DNA from 3 places in the Pseudocitrobacter cyperus genome. Region 3 is predicted to be linked to each of the others. Evidence: predicted binding sites of a transcription regulator. Region 3 holds the regulator's gene; each other region holds the start of a gene.

Region 1 (4,257 bases), on a different contig from region 3:
ACAGCGTGATACCGCTCGGCTATGCGCAGGTGAACCCCTACACCTTCGCCGAACCCACTTCGCCGCATATTATCAGCGAGGTTGAACAACGCCCGATTGAGGCCGACGTGCTGTCGGCAGGGTTGCGCGAGCTTGAGAAACAGGCGGACTGGGTATTGGTGGAAGGGGCTGGCGGCTGGTATACACCGCTCTCACCGCATTTGACGTTTGCAGATTGGGTGGTGCGGGAACAACTTCCGGTGATCCTGGTGGTGGGAATGAAGCTTGGCTGCATCAACCACGCGCTCCTGACGGTACAGGCCATTGAGCAGGCAGGCTTACGCCTTGCAGGCTGGATTGCGAATGATGTGCAACAGCCCGGCAAACGTCACCAGCCTTACCTGGCAACGCTGCAACGGATGATTCATGCGCCGATGCTTGGTGAGATCCCCTGGCTTGGCGAGGCGTGGTCGGAACAGGGGTTGGGGGATTATCTCGACCTTAGTGCTCTGCATCAGGCGTCATCCACGCTCTAATCAACTGTTCATCAAGTTCAGCCACGTCTCCCTGAGCTACGTTTCTGCCGTGATGCAACAGGCAGAAACGGTCGGCTACCCGCTGGATAAACGACAACTGCTGTTCCGCGAGCAGGATAGTCAAACCAATTTCCCGGTTCAGGCGTAACAGCAACTCCCCAAGTCGGTGCATGAAAGCGTGGCCAACGCCGCGTGTCGGTTCATCAAGGATCAGCAACCGTGGCCGCGTCACCATGGCGCAGGCCAGCGCCAGTTGATAGCGGTCATCTTCCGTTAATGCGGAACCTTTTAGTTGCCTGAGAGCATACAGAGAAGGAAACAGTGAATAGATCTCCGGATCGACCGTCCCACCGGTCTCACCTGCCGCTTTAAGCGCAATCAGCAGGTTCTCCTCGACGCTCAGTTGAGAAAAGATGCGCTTATCCTGCGGTACGTAGCCAATCCCAAGCGTCGTGCGCCGCAGCGGGGAGAGGGGCATTAAATCACAAGGGGGCGAGCCAGTTTGCTGCCAAATCATGCTGCCGCTTTCGATAGGTTGATGTCCGGTAATGCAATTCACCAGCGTGGTTTTACCCGTCCCGGGAAGGCCGATTAAGCAGGTACACTCCCCGGAAGATAGTTCGAGGTCGATGTTCCAGAGCGTGTGCTGATTACCATAAAAGTGATTCACTGCGTGCAAACTCAACATCGTGTTCTCCTCGGCAAAAGACAGGACGACACAATGAATTTGCAATTATCTTGCCAGAGAGAGTGATTTTTTTGCGGGGAGCCGTTTTTTAAGAATAAGCCTAAAAAACGACCTCAAAAAGAAGGAGTAAGCGATGCAATCGGCGGGGCAGCAACAACCGTTTTCGTGCAAAAAAGATACAGATTTGTGAAGCCCGTCACGCGAAAAGCTGATGATGATTTTCGCTGATAAAAATCAAAAATTAGCGATAAAAAATTTTTACCCCCCCGATTTTCCCCCTCAGGTGAAAACGCCCGAGTGACAGGGGATAGGGGCTCCAGACAGTTATCCACCATTCCTGTGGATAACCTTGTGTATTAGAGTTAGAAAACATGCGGAAGGCGAGAGAATACGCGGCTTGCCACTAAATTGATGCGAAACGCGGCTCTCCCCTGTTTTTCTTTATTATCAATAAGATGAATAAAAGCAATGCCTGGGCTGGAAGCGTGGTTCACTGACACAAAAGTTTAATTACGCATATTGACAAATGTTAAAACAGAAAAAGTTCTGGGGATAACCTTGTCGGGGTGGTGTTTTATCTTGTTCGCGCACAAATTTCAGCCACTCTTCGCCATGCGAGAGCGGCGTATCAGCAATACCATAATGCGCCACTGTTTTTTTATCCAGTATTTTTTATTGGCAAAATGAGCAGCGGAGAGTAGAATTAATCACCTGCCCGCTCAACCCGTCATCAGGTAGCTTTGTTCATGAGTAAACCGTTCAAATTGCACTCCGCATTTCGTCCATCAGGCGATCAGCCAGGGGCCATTGCTCGCCTGAAAGAGGGGCTGGAAGATGGTCTGGCGCACCAAACCCTGCTGGGCGTGACTGGCTCAGGGAAAACCTTCACCGTGGCGAACGTAATAGCCGATTTACAACGCCCGACGATGGTGCTGGCGCCAAACAAAACGCTTGCGGCGCAGCTTTATGGCGAAATGAAAGAGTTTTTCCCGGAAAACGCCGTCGAATTTTTTGTCTCCTACTATGATTACTATCAGCCTGAAGCTTACGTTCCCAGCTCAGACACATTCATTGAGAAAGACGCGTCGGTGAACGAACACATCGAACAGATGCGACTCTCCGCGACTAAAGCGCTGCTTGAACGTCGTGATGTGGTGGTGGTGGCTTCCGTATCGGCTATTTACGGCCTGGGCGACCCCGATCTCTACCTGAAAATGATGTTGCACCTGACGGTCGGGATGATCATTGACCAGCGGGCTATCCTGCGTCGTCTGGCCGAGCTGCAGTATGCCCGAAACGATCAGGCTTTCCAGCGCGGCACTTTCCGCGTGCGTGGCGAGGTTATCGATATCTTCCCCGCGGAATCGGACGACCTGGCGCTGCGCGTCGAGTTGTTTGATGAAGAGGTAGAGCGTCTGTCGCTGTTTGACCCGCTGACGGGTCACATCGATTCCACCATCCAGCGCTTTACCATTTACCCTAAAACGCACTACGTTACGCCGCGCGAGCGTATTGTGCAGGCGATGGAAGAGATCAAAGACGAACTGGCCGATCGCCGCAAGGTGCTACTGGAGAACAATAAACTGCTCGAAGAGCAGCGTATTAGCCAGCGGACGCAGTTTGATCTCGAAATGATGAATGAATTGGGTTACTGCTCGGGTATAGAAAACTACTCGCGTTATCTCTCCGGGCGCGGGCCAGGCGAGCCGCCGCCGACGCTGTTTGACTACCTGCCAGCCGATGGCCTGCTGGTGGTGGATGAATCCCACGTCACCATCCCACAAATCGGCGGGATGTACCGTGGCGACCGGGCACGTAAAGAGACGCTGGTTGAGTACGGTTTTCGTCTGCCTTCAGCGCTGGATAACCGCCCGCTGAAGTTTGAAGAGTTTGAAGCACTCGCTCCGCAAACCATTTATGTGTCTGCCACTCCGGGCAACTATGAACTGGAGAAATCCGGTGACGAGGTTATTGACCAGGTGGTGCGTCCTACCGGCCTGCTCGATCCCGTGATTGAAGTGCGTCCGGTGGCCACTCAGGTGGATGATCTGCTGTCAGAAATTCGTCAGCGCGCTGCTATCAATGAACGTGTACTGGTGACGACGTTAACCAAGCGTATGGCAGAAGATCTCACCGAATATCTCGAAGAACATGGTGAGCGGGTGCGCTACCTGCACTCGGATATCGATACCGTCGAGCGTATGGAAATCATTCGCGATTTACGCCTGGGCGAGTTTGATGTGCTGGTTGGGATCAACCTTTTACGTGAAGGGCTGGATATGCCGGAGGTATCGCTGGTGGCTATCCTTGATGCCGACAAAGAAGGCTTCCTGCGTTCCGAACGTTCGCTCATTCAGACCATTGGTCGTGCCGCGCGTAACATTAACGGTAAAGCCATTCTTTACGGCGATAAAATCACGCCGTCGATGGCGAAAGCGATCGGTGAAACGGAGCGTCGTCGTGAGAAGCAGCAGCGTTATAACGAAGAGAACGGTATTGTTCCGCAGGGCCTGAACAAGAAAGTGGTCGACATTCTGGCGCTGGGCGAGGGAATGGCGAAGACGAAAGGGAAAGGGCGCGGGAAATCACGAACGGCGGCGCAAATTGTCGAGGCGGATCAGCTATTGACGCCGAAAGCATTGCAGCAGCAAATTCAGACGCTGGAGGCGCAAATGTTGCAGCATGCGCAGAATCTGGAGTTTGAAGAGGCGGCGCAGATCCGTGACAAGTTGCACCAGCTACGCGAACTGTTTATCGCGGCATCTTAATTCCGGAATATTCAAAATGAGGCTGGTATCACATAGCGTAATACCAGCCTTAATGTTTGCTTAATCTCTGACAGAGATACTATCCGCGTCAACAAGAGGATAGCGTCATGTCTAATCTTACCCTACAGCAATCTTTCACCCTGTTACTTTCCGGGGCGATTATCGTCAGCTTTCTCTGCCACTGGGCGCTGACGTTCTGAACGTGTTTTCTGGTTCGCGGGCGTGAAGGCAATCCACGCCCGGGTGCCTTTCCGGTCTTCCCTGTTTTGCAGATAAAACGCCGCTT
Region 2 (4,257 bases), on a different contig from region 3:
AATATTTTTATCGCGTCCGCACCGCGAGCGACGGCGGCAAACGCCTCGGTTAATGTCGCGACGCCGGGCGCGCAGAAGAGCCCGGCGGCTTTGGCGGCGTCGATAACGGCGGGATCGCTGTGCGGCATCACGATGAGCTGCCCGCCCGCCTGTTTCACTGCCGCGGCCTGCTGGGCCGTGAGCACTGTGCCTGCGCCGATGAGGCAATCCTGCGGCAGCGCCTGGCGCAACGCCCGGATGCTGTCGCAGGGAGAGGGGGAGTTAAGCGGTACTTCGATAATCCGAAAACCCTCTTCATAGAGCGTAAGGCCGATCTCCTCCGCCTCGCGGGGGTGTATCCCGCGCAGAATGGCGATAAGTCCATGTTCTTTAATGCAAGCGTTTAAATCCATTACACTTTCTCCGTTAGAGAAGGCCAGCGCGCAGGGCTATCTGCCAGAGCCCCGTCACGGTCGCCTGAGCGCTGTAGCTGATGGGCTGCGTGCCCCCCACCTGCTGAAAAGCGCGTTGATAACGCGCGCACAGCAGGGGGTTGCCTGTCAGCGTGATAGGTGTTTGCCGTTTCGCCAGCAGCGTCCGGCGCAGGCCGATAAATTCGTGACCGATGAGCAGGCCGGAGAGGTAGTCCGGCTGCTGCTGCGCGGAGAGTTGCCCGGCCAGCAGCCGGGTGCGGGTGGAAAACAGGGTGGAGAGCAGCCCTGTGTCGGCCTGGCGCATTGCGGTTGCCACGCCGTCGTCAAACGCCTGCCAGTCAGTCTCCTGTGCGGGTTGCATGGTGACGCCCAGAATGGTGTGGCTGCGCAGCGCCTCGTAGACTTCGCCGGTCATAAAGGTGTGAAATTCGCTGACGCTATCGCGCTGCGTGAGCGCCCATTTGGAATGGGTGCCCGGCATGCCGATAATGTGTTCGCCTGTCGCGTTTGGATCCTCGCTGAGGATGCCGAAAATCTGCGTCTCTTCGCCGCGCATCACTTCGGGATCGCTGCCATAAATCGCCAGTCCGGGAATAATCGACAGCCGTACCGTGGGCGAAATCGCCACCTGGCATAGCTGGCCGGCAAGCTCCGTCAGGCTGGTCGGGCAGTGCAGATAGGCGGCTTCTTTCCAGCCCTGCGCGCTGCCGATCATGCCGCAGGCGATGATCTCATGGCGCGTCGTGGTTGACAGCCAGCCTTCGCAGGCGGCGAAAAACGCTTGCCGGAATGCCTCCTCGCGCCCGCCGTTGCCGGTGGGCAACTTCATAATGCCCCAGGGGAGCTCCCGGCATTCAAGCGGTTGCGCCTGGTCGCCGAGCCGATAGGCGCGAAGGGATGTTGTGCCCCAGTCCAGCGCCAGTAAACGGGTTTGTTTGTCCATAGGTGATGTTTTTTCCTCCCTGATGTGTCGTTACTCTGCCCAACCGACTTCTGCGGATATCTGTCGTGCACAGGACTGCACCAGCGGAATGAGCTGATCCATGCGATCGCGGGACATATAAGTCGCCGTGCTGGCAACGGAGATGGCGGCAATCAGGCGGTTACTGGCATCAAATACCGGTGCTGCAACGCAGCGAATAGTGGGTTCATTTTCTTCTAAATCAAAAGCATAGCCGGATTTCGCATAGCGATACATGCTGGCAAGGAAGCGATCCAGAAACTGCTCATCGCCCTGGCGTAGAAATAGTGTTTGCAGTGTCTCCTGGTCATCGTTAAGCAGTAATGCTTTACCGATGCCCGTCAGCGCCAGCGGCATTCTGTGCCCTGGACGCGAGCGCATTTCCAGCCCGCGCTGGCTGTTTATTTTCTCCAGATAAAGCACTTCATCGCCATCACGAATGCCCAGATGAACCGTGTCTTTGGTCGCCTGTGCTAACTCATGCAGCCATGGACGCGCCAGTGCAGGTAGCGAGATGCTATCAAGCGCCTTCGCGCCAAGTTCGATGAGTTTTGCGCCCAGGCTATAACCCGCTCCGGGTGCATAACGCATATAACGTAATTCCACCAGGGCGGAAAGCAGCCGGTGCGTTGTGCTTCGCGGTGTGGCGGTAAATTCACTGATAGATTTAAGGTCTTTGCACCCTGCTTCGACCGCATTAATGACCGCCAGTCCACGGAGCAGTGTTTGGGTTCCCGCCGAGTGTTTAATTGCGCTAACCATCTGTTTAACCCCTTTGATTTGTGGCGATTTTGTTTCATGCCATTAGAGGTGACGGTGATACAGCGCACAAAATCCCAACAAATAAGATGGCATCCCGATATGTGGGAATTTGTTGAGATATTTGCGTACATCCTCGCAGGAAATGCCTTTCCAACTGGACATCTATACAGCACAATTCTACTTTTGCCATAAGTTGTTCATGCAGGGGGCATTGTGGATATCGCCATTCTTATTTATGTATTGGTCGCACTGGCGGGTATTGCGCTGGGTTGGCTGGCCGCCAGCTATCGCGTAGCACAACAGCGAGCGGAGCAGTTTGCTGAGGAACGTGATATCTATGGCGAACTGAGCGCTGCGAAGCAGGCGCTTGCACAGAACACCCACTGGCGTGATGAGTGCGACTTGCTGAATAACGAGTTGCGCAGCCTGCGTGAAATCAACACCTCGCTGGAAGCAGACCTTCGCGAGGTGACAACGCGGCTGGAAGCAACGCAGCATCACGCGGAAGACAAAATTCGCCAGATGATCAACAGCGAGCAGCGCCTGAGCGAGCAGTTCGAAAACCTGGCTAACCGTATCTTTGAACACAGCAATCGTCGCGTTGATGAACAAAACCGCCAGAGCCTGAATAGTTTACTGACGCCGCTGCGCGAGCAGCTTGATGGTTTTCGTCGCCAGGTGCAGGACAGTTTTGGCCAGGAAGCGAAAGAACGTCATACGCTCGCCCATGAGATTCGTAACCTGCAACAACTGAATGAACAGATGACGCGTGAAGCCGTCAACCTGACGCGCGCGTTAAAAGGCGACAATAAAACGCAGGGCAACTGGGGAGAAGTGGTGCTGACGCGCGTGCTGGAAGCATCTGGCTTGCGTGAAGGTTACGAATACGAAACTCAGGTCAGTATCGAAACCGATACTCGCGCCCGCATGCAGCCGGACGTCATTGTTCGCCTGCCTCAGGGCAAAGATGTCGTTGTCGATGCCAAAATGACGCTGGTGGCGTATGAACGTTACTTCAACGCGGAAGATGACTATACCCGCGAGCTGGCACTGCAGGAGCACATCGCCGCAGTTCGCAACCATATCCGTCTGCTGGGGCGCAAAGACTACCAACAACTTCCGGGGCTACGAAGCCTGGATTACGTCCTGATGTTTATCCCCGTTGAACCCGCCTTTTTACTGGCATTAGACAGACAGCCCGAACTGATCAATGAAGCTTTAAAAAATAACATTATGCTGGTAAGTCCTACTACGTTGTTGGTAGCGCTACGTACCATTGCGAACCTCTGGCGCTATGAACACCAGAGCCGTAATGCACAGCAAATCGCGGAACGGGCGAGCCGTCTGTATGACAAAATGCGCCTGTTTATTGATGATATGTCTGCCATTGGGCAGAGCCTCGATAAAGCGCAGGATAACTATCGTCAGGCGATGAAAAAACTCTCCTCAGGACGGGGGAATTTGTTGGCGCAAACAGAGGCCTTCCGCCACCTGGGGGTAGAGGTAAAACGCGAGATTAATCCGGATTTAGTCGAGCAGGCCACGGCGCAGGATGATGAGTTTCGGCTGCGGCAAGGGGGGGATTCTAACGATGATGATCCTTTAGCGGTGGAAAACGGTTGACCCTGTTTGAGGGAGTGTAGCGGGGTTGAATCGTAGGGCAATTGCGCCCAATCTGTTACACTCCATGAACATTTTCTTTATAAGCAGGCATAGAGATGGTTGAGGAATCACAAGACACAACGCACTTTGGCTTTAAGACAATCGCCAAATCCCAGAAGGAAGACATGGTCGCCCACGTTTTCCACTCTGTGGCCGCAAAATATGATGTGATGAACGATTTAATGTCGTTTGGCATTCATCGTATCTGGAAGCGTTTTACCATCGATTGTAGCGGCGTTCGTCGTGGGCAAACTGTCCTCGATCTGGCGGGCGGTACGGGAGATTTGACCGCAAAATTCTCCCGCATGGTGGGGGAAACCGGTCGCGTCGTGCTGGCTGATATCAACGACTCTATGCTGAAAATGGGGCGCGAAAAGCTGCGCAACCATGGCGTTATCGGTAATGTGGAGTATGTGCAGGCAAACGCGGAAGCGCTGCCGTTCCCGGATAACACCTTCG
Region 3 (4,257 bases):
AATCTCTTCCATGAGTGCAATGGCGTTCTGCTGCGCTTTTTCATGGGAGATTTTTTTGCTACGCGCTTCATCTTCAACCGCTTTCGCAATCGCCCGGGAGGCGAGTAGCTTGTTAAAGAGATCCTGACGCGCAGGCAGGCGCGGCCCTACAGCAGCCAGGCGCTGGCGGGCAAAGTGCATGCGCGCCACGCGCGCCAGTTTCTGCGCGATTATTTTATCGGTGCCATGCTCATCGGCCATACGGCGCAGCGAGACGGACGGCGAGAAGCGCACGAAGCTGTCGCGGCCGAGCCAGGAAACGGCAAAGAATTTCTGAATGCCGTTCAGCATGCGCAGCGGCGGATTCACTTCGCCTTTTTCACGCCCCGGACGACGACCAAACATCACCGATACCGGCACCATCTGCACATCCAGATTCGGATTGCTGCGATGCAGATCGAGATAGTCGTGGAACAGCTTGATAGACTCTTCTTTCGGCGTGTAATAGGTGAACACCCGCGGGCCGCCGTGAATAAACACGTAGCGGGGCAGCAGGGTGCCGTCGATCTCCAGCGGTTCTAGCGGGTCGGGGAGATCGTGCGCCAGGCACTGGGCGCGCAAGGTCAGTAGGTCGGCCTTTGAGTTATAAGGCAGGACGTACATGATAGGGCGCGACGTATCGAGCCCCAATTCCTGGGCAGGTTCTGCCGGAATAGACTTGCTTTTTACCAGTACACTTAATGGTAAATTCAGTAATTTGTAGTAAATTCGTGGCCAGCCGGACATAAACGATGTAAAGCCTCTGGTTAATCATGCAAATGCGCGGCAAGAATATCAGAAAGTCAGCAGGATTTCTGTTCTACCGCCGATAACAACTACTGTCATTGATGCGTATAACGCTAAAAGGTTCTATTTGATGGCCAATAATACCACTGGACTCACCCGAATTATCAAAGCGGCTGGTTATTCCTGGAAAGGTTTTCGTGCGGCGTGGGTCAATGAAGCCGCGTTTCGCCAGGAAGGGGTCGCCTCGGTTGTGGCCATTATCATCGCCTGCTGGCTGGATGTAGACGCCATTACGCGCGTATTACTGATTGGCTCTGTTCTTTTGGTGATGATAGTGGAAATTCTCAATAGTGCGCTGGAAGCGGTGGTTGACCGTATTGGTTCTGAGTATCACGAACTCTCCGGACGGGCGAAAGATATGGGGTCGGCGGCGGTGCTGCTGGCGATTTTCGTTGCGCTGATGACCTGGGCTATGTTGCTGTGGCCGCTTTTCCGCTGAGTCTCGCATAATCTGCGAAAACTCCTGTATTTTGTGTGTTTTGCGGTTCCAAAATAGCCATCAACTGTATATACTCACAGCATAACTGTATATACACCCAGGGGGCGGAATGAAAGCGTTAACGACCAGGCAGCAAGAGGTGTTTGATCTCATTCGAGATCATATCGGCCAAACGGGCATGCCGCCAACACGTGCGGAAATTGCTCAGCGCCTGGGGTTCCGGTCCCCGAATGCGGCGGAAGAGCATCTGAAAGCGCTGGCGCGCAAAGGCGTCATTGAAATTGTTTCGGGCGCATCGCGCGGCATTCGCTTGCTGGTGGAAGAAGAAACCGGCCTGCCGCTGATTGGCCGGGTCGCCGCCGGTGAGCCGCTGCTGGCGCAGCAGCATATTGAAGGTCACTACCAGGTTGACCCGTCGCTGTTCAAACCGAATGCCGACTTCCTGCTGCGGGTTAGCGGTATGTCGATGAAAGACATCGGCATTATGGATGGCGACCTGCTCGCGGTGCATAAAACGCAGGATGTTCGAAATGGCCAGGTCGTCGTGGCTCGCATCGACGAAGAAGTGACCGTGAAACGCCTGAAAAAACAGGGCAACGTCGTTGAACTGTTGCCGGAAAACAGCGAGTTTTCCCCGATTGTCGTCGATCTTCGCCGTCAGAACTTCTCCATTGAAGGGCTGGCCGTTGGCGTGATCCGCAACGGCGAATGGCTGTAATCCTCTCCCGATAACAACGGCGCATCATGCGCCGTTGTTCGTTCTCTTTTCTGTTCAGGTTCCTAACCATGTCGCTCTTCACGGCTGCCGACAAGGCATTATGGCGTCTCGCCCTTCCCATGATTTTCTCCAATATCACGGTTCCCCTGCTGGGCCTGGTGGATACCGCGGTGATTGGCCATCTCGATAGTGCGGTGTACCTCGGCGGCGTGGCGATTGGCGCAACGGCAACCAGCTTCCTGTTTATGCTGCTGCTTTTTTTACGTATGAGCACGACCGGTTTGACCGCGCAGGCTTTTGGCGCGAAAGACCCTGTTCGTCTGGCTCGCGCGCTGGTGCAGCCGCTGCTGCTGGCGCTGGGGGCGGGGCTACTTATCGTACTGTTCAAAGAGCCGCTGATTAATCTGGCGCTTGCTATTGTCGGTGGCAGCGATGCGGTGCTGGAGCAGGCGCGGCGTTTTCTTGAAATCCGCTGGCTGAGTGCGCCGGCATCGCTGGCGAACCTGGTGCTGTTGGGCCGGTTGCTGGGTGTTCAGTACGCCCGGGCTCCGGTTATCCTGCTGATTGTCGGTAATATTCTGAATATCGTCCTCGACCTCTGGCTGGTGATGGGCCTGCACATGAATGTGCAGGGTGCCGCGCTGGCAACGGTCATCGCCGAATATGCCACCATGGCAATCGGCCTGCTGATGGCGCGCAAGGTGCTGGTTCTGCGGGGCATTTCGGTTGCAATGCTGAAAATGGCCTGGCGCGGCAACATCCGTAGCCTGCTGGCGCTCAATCGCGACATCATGCTGCGCTCGTTATTACTTCAGCTTTGCTTTGGCGCGTTGACTGTGTTTGGTGCGCGGCTGGGTAGCGATGTCGTCGCGGTTAACGCGGTGTTGATGACGATGCTCACCTTCACCGCCTATGCGCTGGATGGCTTCGCTTATGCCGTTGAGGCGCACTCCGGGCAGGCTTACGGTGCGCGTGATGACAGTCAGTTACTCAGCGTCTGGCGCGCGGCCTGCCGCCAGGCGGGGATCGTCGCACTGGCTTTTGCGCTGGTTTACGCGCTGGCTGGCGGGCACATCGTCGCAATGTTGACGTCATTACCCTCCCTGCAGCAGCTTGCCGATCGCTACGTATTCTGGCAGGCGGTGCTTCCGGTGATTGGTGTCTGGTGTTATCTGCTGGATGGCATGTTTATTGGTGCGACGCGCGGCGCGGAGATGCGTAACAGTATGGCGGTTGCTGCCGCGGGTTTTGCCCTGACGCTCCTGACAGTACCGATGTTGGGCAATCATGGCCTGTGGCTGGCGCTGGCGGTCTTCCTTGCTCTGCGTGGGCTGTCTCTGGCAGTTATCTGGCGTCGCCATTGGCAGAATGGGACGTGGTTTGCCGCCCCCTCATCTCACCCGATGGTTAAAGATTCTGAATAGTGAATCATCGGCGATATCCTCATCTACACTTATTATCACGTTCAGCAGAAATGAACGTCGAAGGACGATGCGATAACGCAACCATGATCGAACGATAAGGAGCCGATGATGAATAAAGACGAACTCAGCGGTAACTGGAAACAGTTCAAAGGTAAAGCGAAAGAACAATGGGGCAAACTGACCGACGATGATATGACCGTCGTCGAAGGTAAACGCGATCAGCTTGTCGGGAAAATCCAGGAGCGGTATGGATACGCGAAAGATCAGGCCGAAAAAGAGGTCAAAGACTGGGAAACCCGTAACGACTATCATTGGTAGTCACGCTGACGGCACCACGCTCAACTCCCCTCAATGAGCGTAACCTGCCCGCAGGTACAAGGATGTGCCAACCCTCGAATTAACGTGCCTTTTTCTTAATCTGAATGGTGTGGTCGTGGTGGCAATGTTCGTGTGAACGGCAGGCCTCTACTTCCACGCATTCTGCACACAGGCCATGCGCCTCAATCACATTATGACGCAGCGCAAAGCCCATTCGGGCGGCAACCATGTGCATGATATCTTCCACGCCCTCCGCACACTCTTCTTTCACCACACCGCAGCGATCGCAGATAAACATCGCTGAGGTATGCGTTGGCTGGTCAAAGAGATGACAGAGCACGTAGCTGTTGGTGGACTCGACCTTATGTACAAACCCCTGCTCGAGTAAAAACTCCAGCGCCCGATAAACGGTAGGCGGCTTGGCTTGCGGCTCTTTGACGCGTAGCAAATCGAGCAAATCGTAGGCGCTGATTGCCCCCTGCTGCAGGCTCAGCAGACGCAGCACTTCCAGACGTTGTGGAGTCAGGCGCACA

What was found. Region 3 encodes LexA, which represses DNA repair genes until DNA is damaged. Its sites were predicted from a motif close to TNCTGTATGTACATACAGNA; they were not measured.
Region 1: uvrB (excinuclease ABC subunit UvrB) is a predicted target of LexA. The motif match lies at 1,852-1,871, and genes of this name have one in related genera.
Region 2: rmuC (DNA recombination protein RmuC) is a predicted target of LexA. The motif match lies at 2,289-2,308, and genes of this name have one in related genera.

What each region holds. Positions count from the first base shown of each region.
Region 1 is NZ_JAYMYY010000001.1:1,289,138-1,293,394, reverse strand. Features, by position in the region: gene bioD (dethiobiotin synthase) at 1-515, shown strand, start outside; gene VSR74_RS06325 (ABC transporter ATP-binding protein) at 481-1,203, opposite strand; gene uvrB (excinuclease ABC subunit UvrB) at 1,950-3,971, shown strand; gene pmrB (two-component system sensor histidine kinase PmrB) at 4,115-4,257, opposite strand, start outside.
Region 2 is NZ_JAYMYY010000010.1:17,808-22,064, reverse strand. Features, by position in the region: gene VSR74_RS21320 (2-dehydro-3-deoxy-6-phosphogalactonate aldolase) at 1-392, opposite strand, end outside; gene VSR74_RS21315 (2-dehydro-3-deoxygalactonokinase) at 406-1,356, opposite strand; gene VSR74_RS21310 (IclR family transcriptional regulator) at 1,387-2,136, opposite strand; gene rmuC (DNA recombination protein RmuC) at 2,350-3,759, shown strand; gene ubiE (bifunctional demethylmenaquinone methyltransferase/2-methoxy-6-polyprenyl-1,4-benzoquinol methylase UbiE) at 3,855-4,257, shown strand, end outside.
Region 3 is NZ_JAYMYY010000008.1:92,481-96,737, reverse strand. Features, by position in the region: gene plsB (glycerol-3-phosphate 1-O-acyltransferase PlsB) at 1-765, opposite strand, end outside; gene VSR74_RS20275 (diacylglycerol kinase) at 896-1,264, shown strand; gene lexA (transcriptional repressor LexA) at 1,374-1,982, shown strand; gene dinF (MATE family efflux transporter DinF) at 2,051-3,406, shown strand; gene VSR74_RS20260 (CsbD family protein) at 3,515-3,724, shown strand; gene zur (zinc uptake transcriptional repressor Zur) at 3,804-4,257, opposite strand, start outside.